One region of the Methylophilus luteus genome, then DNA from elsewhere that is predicted to be linked to it. Evidence: predicted binding sites of a transcription regulator. Region 1 holds the regulator's gene; each other region holds the start of a gene.
The links. Region 1 encodes sigma-54, which starts transcription at its own class of promoters, with help from an activator protein. Its sites were predicted from a motif close to TGGCACNNTTCCTGCT; they were not measured.

Region 1 (2,205 bases):
CTGAGCAGCCAGAATATCGGCATCCTGATCACAGACCACAACGTGCGTGAAACGCTGGATATCTGTGACCGCGCCTATATCGTCAACGAAGGCGCAGTGTTTGCGGCCGGCACCCCCGATGAGATCATTCAGAATGAGGGTGTGCGTGAAGTCTATCTGGGCAAAAATTTTAGGCTGTAAGTCCTTATGAAGCAAAACCTGCAATTACGCATGTCGCAAAACCTGGCACTGACGCCGCAGCTGCAGCAGTCTATCCGCCTGTTGCAACTGTCGACGCTGGAACTGAGCCAGGAGCTGGAAGCCATCTTGCAGGAGAACCCTTTGCTCGAGATGGCCGACAATAATGAAGAAGGCGAGTTTGAAGACAACACGCCAGACGCCCCGTTAGCGGCACAGGCAGAAGTCGAAGACGCCAGCTCATTTGATGTCGCCACCCAACAGGATATCCCCTCGCCGGCCGACACCTTGCGCGAAGAGTTGCGCGATGACCTCAGCGGCAATGAAGGCGAACTGCCCAACCTGAATGAAGAATTCACGCCGCCGGAGTTTGAAGACGATTACGGCGAGTTTGGCAGCACCAGCAACTGGGATGAGGCAGGCCGCAACAATACCGACGATGAAGACGGCGATTTTTCACGCCAGGACGCCAGCAGCATCAGCCTGCGTGAGCACCTGATAGACCAGATACAGCTGGCGCACCTGTCGCACCGCGACATGAGCCTGGTCAAACTGCTGCTGGACAGCATCAATGACGACGGCTACCTGGAGCAAGACTTGCAGGAAGTGGTAGACAACCTGCCGCTGGAACTAGAAGTCGACCTGCTGGAACTGGAAACAGCGCTCAAGCTGATCCAGAACCTGGACCCCATAGGCATAGGTGCGCGTGACCTGCGCGAATGCCTGTTGCTGCAACTGCAGGCCCTGCCGGCCAGCACGCCCTACCTGAAAATTGCGATCGCGCTGGTGAAAGACCATCTGGCGTTGCTGGCCAATAAAGATTTTATCAAGCTGCGCAAACAGCTCAGTTGCGATGAAGCCTCACTCAAAGGCGCGCAGCAACTGATACGCCAGCAAAACCCGCGGCCGGGCAGCGAGTTCTCCAACTTTAGCCATGACCATTTTATCCAGCACGATGTGGTGGTGAAAAAGATCAAAGGTATCTGGGTAGCAACCCTCAACGACGGCGTGATCCCCAAACTGCGCATCAACCAGATGTATGCCGACATCCTCAAACGTAACCGTGAAAGCTCGGGCCAGTACCTGCAAAGCCAGATGCAGGAAGCCAAATGGATGATCAAGAATATCCAGCAACGCTTCTCGACCATATTGCGCGTATCACAAGCCATTGTAGACCGGCAGCGTAACTTCTTTGAGCACGGCGATATCGCCATGCGACCGTTGGTGCTGCGTGAGATCGCCGAAGAGTTAGACCTGCATGAAAGTACTGTTTCGCGCGTCACCACCCACAAGTACATGCTCACTCCACGCGGAGTTTATGAGCTTAAATACTTCTTTGGCAGCTCAGTCGCTACCGATGCTGGCGGTTCCTGCTCGGCAACCGCCATACGCGCACTGATCAAGCAAATGGTGGCAGAAGAGAACGAGAAAAAACCGCTTTCTGACAACCAGATCACCGATACCCTGGCGCAACAGGGCATAGTGGTGGCACGGCGTACCATTGCCAAATACCGTGAGTCATTGAGCATACCGCCAGCTAATCTGCGCAAATCGCTTTAATTTCCCAGCATCACGCCACTGCATAGCCGGTGTTATCCTCGGCATTGAGGAGTGCGCAACTTGGCTAGCGCAACCTGTGCGGACCGTGCAGCGCGAGTGATGCACTTACTGGAGTTGTAGTTAGGTATTTCTTTGGGTGGTTTAGTGATCTGATTCACCATTTTCTTTCGCCTCTAGGCGAGTTACTTTTCTTTGCTTGCACAAAGAAAACGTAACCAAAAGAAATGCACCCTAGCATCCGCTTGTTTCCTGCGTTGCTCACCTCAGGACTTTCGTCCGTTGCTTTGCCGGACTTAGGCATAAGCGGTCGCGAAACTCGCCCTGACAAGCCACACACACTGTGGCTTGTTGCGGAGCTCAGACAGTCGCTCCCTTCCTCCTTATTTTGATTCCGCTACTCGGCGCGTCAGATAGGGGCCCGGAAAAACACACGCCCTTAGTGAAGCTGGGGTTTTTCATATTTATTCC
Region 2 (2,205 bases), on a different contig from region 1:
TCAGGCTTGAATACCAGGGGGTCTATGTAATCGTCGTCGATGCGGCGGTAAATCACGTCCACCCTTTGCGGGCCTTGCGTGGTGCGCATATAGACGGCGTTATTGCGGACAAACAGATCCTGGCCTTCCACCAACTCTATGCCCATTTGCTGGGCGAGGAAGGCATGTTCAAAGTAGGCACTGTTATAAGCACCTGGAGAAAGCAGTACCACGGTAGGGTCGGTGACCCCGGTCTGGGCGACAGAGCGCAGGTTGTTGAGCAGCACATGCGGATAATGTTCTACCGGCGCGATCGGATATTTCTTGAACAGGTCAGGAAACAGCCGCATCATCATTTTGCGGTCTTCCAGCATGTAAGAAACGCCAGACGGCGTGCGCAGATTATCTTCCAGCACATAGAACTGCGATTCGCTGGTGCGCACCAGGTCTATGCCGGCTACGTGGGCGTAAATCTGGTTAGGCACATCCACGCCCACCATTTCCGGCCGATATTGCGCATTGGTCAGAATGCTGTGCGGCACCAGGCCTGCCTTGATGATCTCCTGATCGTGGTAAATATCATGTAGGAACATATTCAGCGCACGCACCCGTTGCACCGCACCCTTGGACAGATGCGCCCATTCACTGGCAGAAATCATGCGCGGGATCACGTCGAACGGGATCAGGCGTTCGGCGCCGTCTTCCTCACCGTAAACGTTGAAAGTGATACCCACGCGGCGGAACAATACCTCGGCTTCAGCACGTTTGGCCGCCAATTGCTGGGTGGGTACATCAGCCAGCCAGCGGTCATACGCCAGATAGATACCACGTACATCGCCCCCATACCCCTGCATCTCATCAAAAAACTGTTTGGCCGTTTGCGTCATGGTCCTTGACCTTTGCGTCGCTTATAGAAATCAATTACATAAGAGCAAGCCGTGTGCCAGAGACCAATTGTGATTTAAATCAGTAGCTTATATAAATCCCGTTGAGCTTTAAATGCAAAACGCACCATAAAGGTGCGTTTGTTTATGCCGACTTTGGTGCAAACCAAGGTCTGTCAGTTTGCTTACTTGTAACTAAAGCTTTGCTCGAATTGCTCAAGCAGCTGTAGATCGGCCGGTTTTGGGTTGGAAACCGCCACATGCAGATTCGCCCACCTTAGCCGGTAGGCAAACAGATAGTAAACATGTTTTTGCCTGATGGCGGCGTCCTGGAAAGTGTTTTCAAAGTCATAGCTGAGCTTGCAGTAGCGGCTGTTGCAACTTTTTGCCACCGTGGCCTGCTTGATCAGCGGGTCTTTGCTGGCCTTGGGCCAAAAGCAGTTCAGCACATCTTCGTGCGACTCGCCGCCGTTGCAGCCGGGGGTATCTACATGCAGGGTGACCGCAAAGTTATTGGCATTGGCAGAATACATATAGTGGTCATTGGAGTCTGCCTCCCTGACCGGCCTCAGCGCAGGCGCATCAAACTTGATCCCCCAGTCCTGGTCAGGTATAGCCAGGGTGGTGATCTCAGCGAAGGAAGGCAGTGGTAGCAGGCTGGCGAAGGCCAGTAAACAACAAAACACATAGCGGAACAGATGCATGGTCCAGGCCCTGTGAGAGGATTGAGGTAACCTGACTATAGCACCATGCCTGCCATAAACCGCCGATTCACGCGCGTGAGGCCCGCAGATTTTGTGCCACTGTGGCGTTATTCAATATTCTGGATCTGTTCGCGCATCTGTTCTATCAGCACTTTCAGCTGCATGGAGACCTGGGTAGTTTCTATCGCCACTGATTTTGAGCCCAGCGTATTGGCTTCGCGATTCATTTCCTGCATCAGGAAATCCAGTTTTTTACCTACCGGGCCGCCCGCGGTCAGGATACGATCCATTTCAGTGATATGTGAGTTCAGGCGCGCCAGCTCTTCATCGACATCGGTACGCTGTGCATAAAGCACGATCTCCTGACGCACACGGTCATCATCGGCCTGCATGGCTTCGCGCAGTTTTGCGGTCAGTTTTTCCTGATATTGCTGTATCACCTGTGGCAGCAGTGGTTTGACGATGGCGATCTGCTCACGCACGCCTTGCAGGCGGTCCAGCAACACCTGCTTGAGTTTTTCACCTTCGCGCTGACGCGCTGCGATCAGCTCATCTATAGTCTGTGCCAGCCCGCTCTGCACACTGTGCCCCAGAGTCTCGCTATCCACTGCCTCGCTCTGCAACACGCCCGGCAGCTT
Region 3 (2,205 bases), on a different contig from region 1:
CAGGGATTCAGCAATGGCGATGGCCTGCTTGCGCGCCAGCGGGTCTGCCGAGTGACCGCTCATCCAGGACAAAGCGCCAACCACCCCGGCAATCGCAGTGGTGACGATGACGATAAACACCACCAGTTCCACCAGCGAAAATCCGCGATTGCGTTTTCGGCTGTGGGCACTGCTGTGTTTATTTTTTTGATTGAAAGTGTGCGTCATATGTGGTGACCGCCAACCAGCGACGGTCAACGTATATAGCCTGTATCCTGCTCAATATTCACTGTGAATGATTGCGCACCATTCTTGTTAGTCACTGTGTAACTGGAGGCGACATTGGGGATCGCCCGCCCCAGCGCATCAAAGCCCAAACTATTATTGAAAGCACTCACAGTGACACTTTTTGAAAAGGTGAATACATAAGCGGTGCCGGTTTCGGGATTGATGACGCTTTGCGCACAAGCTGCATCAAAACACAAACGAACAGTATTAGGCGTCACCGCGGCATTTCGTATAGCATAGACATCCCGTCGCTGGGCGATGGCGGTTTTTTGCGCATAACGCAGCGTAGATGAAAGTAAACCCGCGTCACCGCGGGTTTCAAAGATATCGCCATTTGCAAACCTTGGCGCTGCGACTGCCACCATCACTCCTGCCAGCGCAATCACAACCACCAGTTCTACCAGTGTGAATCCCCGTGACGCTACGACACGCATATTAGCAATTAATTGCCGCCGCATTTATCTTTGGTTAAGTTCGCTGTATCTACCACACCCGTTGTTGGGTTATAGGTCAGCGTACATGTAGCAGAAGTCGCAGAGGCAAAGGTAGCATTATCAACACCACTGGTACCCCAAGTTGGCTTGAAAGATGCGTCGTCTAGCGATTGTAAAGCAGCCCCTATGCCTGCCTGGGTGGATTGTGGGTAACCTTTATCAGTCACGTTCACTGTCTGAGTGCCATCCATTAAGATCGTTGTACCAGTACCACCGTTTGCGATCCAGGCAGCACGGGACATATTGGCTGCAGACCTCATTGAGGCAGCCAGCCCTTGCATGGCCGCCACTCGCGCATTTGACTGCACATTCACAAACCGTGGTAAAGCGGTCGCTGCCAGAATACCTAATACTGCAATCACCACGACCAATTCAACTAATGTAAAGCCCGCTTGTTTTTTCATTACAAAGACTCCTAATCAAAATTCCCTGCCTTTATTCGCACAGTGACAGGTTCTAACTGCGTTAATTTCATTCCAGCAAAATCCGTGCCAGACAATTTTGGTCCATATTCATTCGTAATATACGACCGCTGATTACTGCTACTACGCCGGGCTTGAAGCCGAGTTCTTATAAACACAACACTTTTACAAAAACCATCTCGCAACCTGCGGTCGCTTACTTCAGTTTAACCACCTTTAAGCATGACAGAACTCATATCCCAGATCGGCAGGAATACGCCCAAAGCCAATACCAGCACCAGCGCACCCAAGAACATGATCATAATAGGCTCGATCTGCGCCCCTAATGTCTTAACGTCATATTCCACGTCAGCTTGATACATATCGGCGATTTCTTGCATTAATTCATCCAGCGAGCCGGATTCTTCACCTACCGCGATCATTTGCAGCACCAGCGGATTAAACACCCCGGTTTGCGTGGCTGTCCTTAAAATGGTTTCGCCGCGCTCTATGCCGGTAGACATGCTGAGTATCTTGACCGAAATATAATCATTCTCTACGGTTTGTGATACCAGGCGTAATGCAGAAAGTATGGGCAGGCCACTGCGGGTCGATAGCGCAAAACTGCGCGCAAACCTAGCCATGGTGCCTTTGAAGATGATTTTTCCGGCAATCGGGATACGCATCTTGATGCGATCCCAGTTCGAGCGTCCGGCAGCTGTGCTGACATAGGATTTAAATGTCCATACCGCACCGGCCACCATCGCAATCAATACGAACCAGTAATTGCGCATAAAACTGGAAAATCCTATCAGTATCTTGGTGATAAAAGGCAGGTCGGCATGCATGCTGGCAAACACTTTTTCAAACTGTGGGATCACCATGATATTGATCACGATGATGGCAATGGCCATGGCCGTCATCACAAACAAGGGGTAACGCAAAGCGGATTTGATCTGCCCGCGCATAAAGCGCTCAAATTCAATATGTTCTGCCAGCCGGGCGAAAATATTATCCAGATTACCGGTGGTTTCGCCCACGCG
Region 4 (2,205 bases), on a different contig from region 1:
AGCGTTTCTGAAATTCGCTGCCATCCAGGCGTAAACCTTCCACCATATACAGATGATTCTGCGGGATCTGGCCTATGCTGGGGTCCGCTTCAGAAACCGTGGCGATGACTTCGGCCAGCGTTTTGTTGGAGACGAATGCACCGCCATATTCTTTAGGCACTGTGATGCCCCACAGGCCGCTGCTGGAGAAAAGATCCAGTTCTTTACGCGGCAGCCGTCTCTCCTTATCGCGAAGCGAAGCTTCTTTTGCGATCTCACTGGCGACCTGTTTTGCGACCTCAATGGCTTCAGCGTCAGTTTTAATGATATGCGCGAGCTCCCTGGAGTGGGTCTCAGGCAAATGCGCAACATTGCTTGCTTGTGCAGTCATAGTTAATCCTTATTAAATTGATGTTGGGCTAAAACAACGCAGTCCTCGCCGAATCATGTGTGCTGCGCGTCTACCTGCTTTATTGCATTAAATATGCCAACTGTTAAGTGATTGAATTTAATAAGTATTCGCCGTAGGCTGCGCTTTGCAAAGCGTGTAAATCGACCATAAGCTGCTGAATGCATGCTGATTAATCAGCACACTGCCAGGCGTGTACGCGGCCACAGCCAGCCTGGGGATGCTGCATTTCATGAATAGTTGCTGATAAAGCAGCAGCGCATCAGCAAAATACTGATTAAACCAACACCCTGAAAAATATAAAAAACTCTGCATGTTATTGATTTATATAGGTAAATAATCTTGGCATGGTTGCTGCTATTACTCATGTAAGCCGGTATTCCAGCATTGAACAAATTAAGTTGGCGCCGGCAACACATGTTTAGGAGCCATGAATGAGTCGTCCCTTGAAAGTCACAGCTGTTGCAGGCAGCTACAAATTACCTTCCAGAACTGCAGCACTGGTTGCGGCCCTGACCGAAAAACTGGGGCAGCAGATCGCGATCGATCTGCACCAGATAGACTTGAGTGAAATCGGTGGCAGTTTCACCGCGTCATTTGACCCCAGGGATCTGCCTGCCAGGGTGCAAAAAGATATTACAGCGATTGAAACAGCGGACCTGCTGATCGTAGCCACACCGGTCTATCGCGCTTCTTATAGTGGGCTGTTCAAACATCTGTTCGATCTGGTCAATTACGAAGCTTTGATCGATGTGCCTGTGCTGCTCGGTGCGACCGGTGGCAGCGACCGGCATGCCTTGATCATCGATCACGAGTTAAGGCCGCTATTCAGCTTTTTTCAGGCCTTGACCCTGCCAGTAGGCGTGTATGCCACTGAAGCCGACTTTGAAAACTACCAGGTGAAAAGTGAGGCCTTGAAAGCGCGTATCGAGCTGGCGATAGCACGGGCACTGCCGCTGCTTAAACATCGCGTCACCGTCACTGAAGCCAGCCTTCAGGCCATATGACACCAACGAATCTTTGGAGAACTTGTATGAGTACACAAAACATCAAATTTGCTTACTGGGTACCAAACGTCAGTGGCGGCCTGGTGGTGAGTAATATTGAGCAACGCACTAGCTGGGATATCGATTACAACCGCAAACTGGCACAAATCGCCGAAAAAGCAGGGTTTGAATATGCATTGAGCCAGATCCGTTTTACAGCGGGTTATGGTGCCGAGTTTCAGCACGAATCCGTTGCTTTCTCGCATGCGCTTCTGGCTGCCACGACCAAGCTCAAAGTGATCGCAGCCATCCTGCCTGGCCCATGGAACCCGGTGCTGGCTGCCAAGCAGCTGGCCACCATAGATCTGTTGACCGAGGGCCGCGTAGCGATCAATGTGGTTTCTGGCTGGTTCCGTGGTGAGTTCACTGCGATTGGTGAGCATTGGCTGGACCATGATGAGCGCTATCGCCGTTCTAAAGAGTTCATCGAAGCCTTGAAAGGCATCTGGACACAGGATAACTTCACCTACCGTGGTGACTTCTACCGTTTCAGCAACTACACGCTGAAACCCAAACCATTGCAACAACCGCATCCCGAGATCTTTCAGGGTGGTAGCTCGCGTGCGGCGCGTGACAATGCCGCCAGCGTTTCTGACTGGTATTTCACCAATGGCAACACGGTAGAAGGCATCAAGGCGCAAATCGATGACATCCGTGAAAAAGCGGCAGCCAATAAGCACCAGGTCAAAATAGGCGTCAATGCCTTTGTGATCGCGCGTGATACTGAAGAAGAAGCCAAAGCGGTATTGGCAGAGATCATCGCCAAGGCAA

Region 2: a site for sigma-54 is predicted at 910-925, ahead of ACFQ1Z_RS13215 (circularly permuted type 2 ATP-grasp protein). Genes of this name have one in related genera too.
Region 3: a site for sigma-54 is predicted at 1,240-1,255, ahead of ACFQ1Z_RS08370 (type II secretion system protein). Genes of this name have one in related genera too.
Region 4: a site for sigma-54 is predicted at 732-747, ahead of msuE (FMN reductase). Genes of this name have one in related genera too.

The regions. Positions count from the first base shown of each region.
Region 1 covers NZ_JBHTKB010000002.1:995-3,199, reverse strand. Annotated here, with positions in the region: gene lptB (LPS export ABC transporter ATP-binding protein) at 1-180, shown strand, start outside; gene ACFQ1Z_RS09500 (RNA polymerase factor sigma-54) at 187-1,737, shown strand.
Region 2 covers NZ_JBHTKB010000003.1:184,677-186,881, forward strand. Annotated here, with positions in the region: gene ACFQ1Z_RS13215 (circularly permuted type 2 ATP-grasp protein) at 1-866, opposite strand, end outside; gene ACFQ1Z_RS13220 (hypothetical protein) at 1,049-1,567, opposite strand; gene ACFQ1Z_RS13225 (YicC/YloC family endoribonuclease) at 1,675-2,205, opposite strand, start outside.
Region 3 covers NZ_JBHTKB010000001.1:1,786,991-1,789,195, forward strand. Annotated here, with positions in the region: gene ACFQ1Z_RS08360 (prepilin-type N-terminal cleavage/methylation domain-containing protein) at 1-207, opposite strand, end outside; gene ACFQ1Z_RS08365 (Tfp pilus assembly protein FimT/FimU) at 234-725, opposite strand; gene ACFQ1Z_RS08370 (type II secretion system protein) at 710-1,165, opposite strand; gene ACFQ1Z_RS08375 (type II secretion system F family protein) at 1,390-2,205, opposite strand, start outside.
Region 4 covers NZ_JBHTKB010000001.1:1,275,623-1,277,827, reverse strand. Annotated here, with positions in the region: gene ACFQ1Z_RS05815 (SfnB family sulfur acquisition oxidoreductase) at 1-370, opposite strand, end outside; gene msuE (FMN reductase) at 823-1,395, shown strand; gene sfnG (dimethylsulfone monooxygenase SfnG) at 1,422-2,205, shown strand, end outside.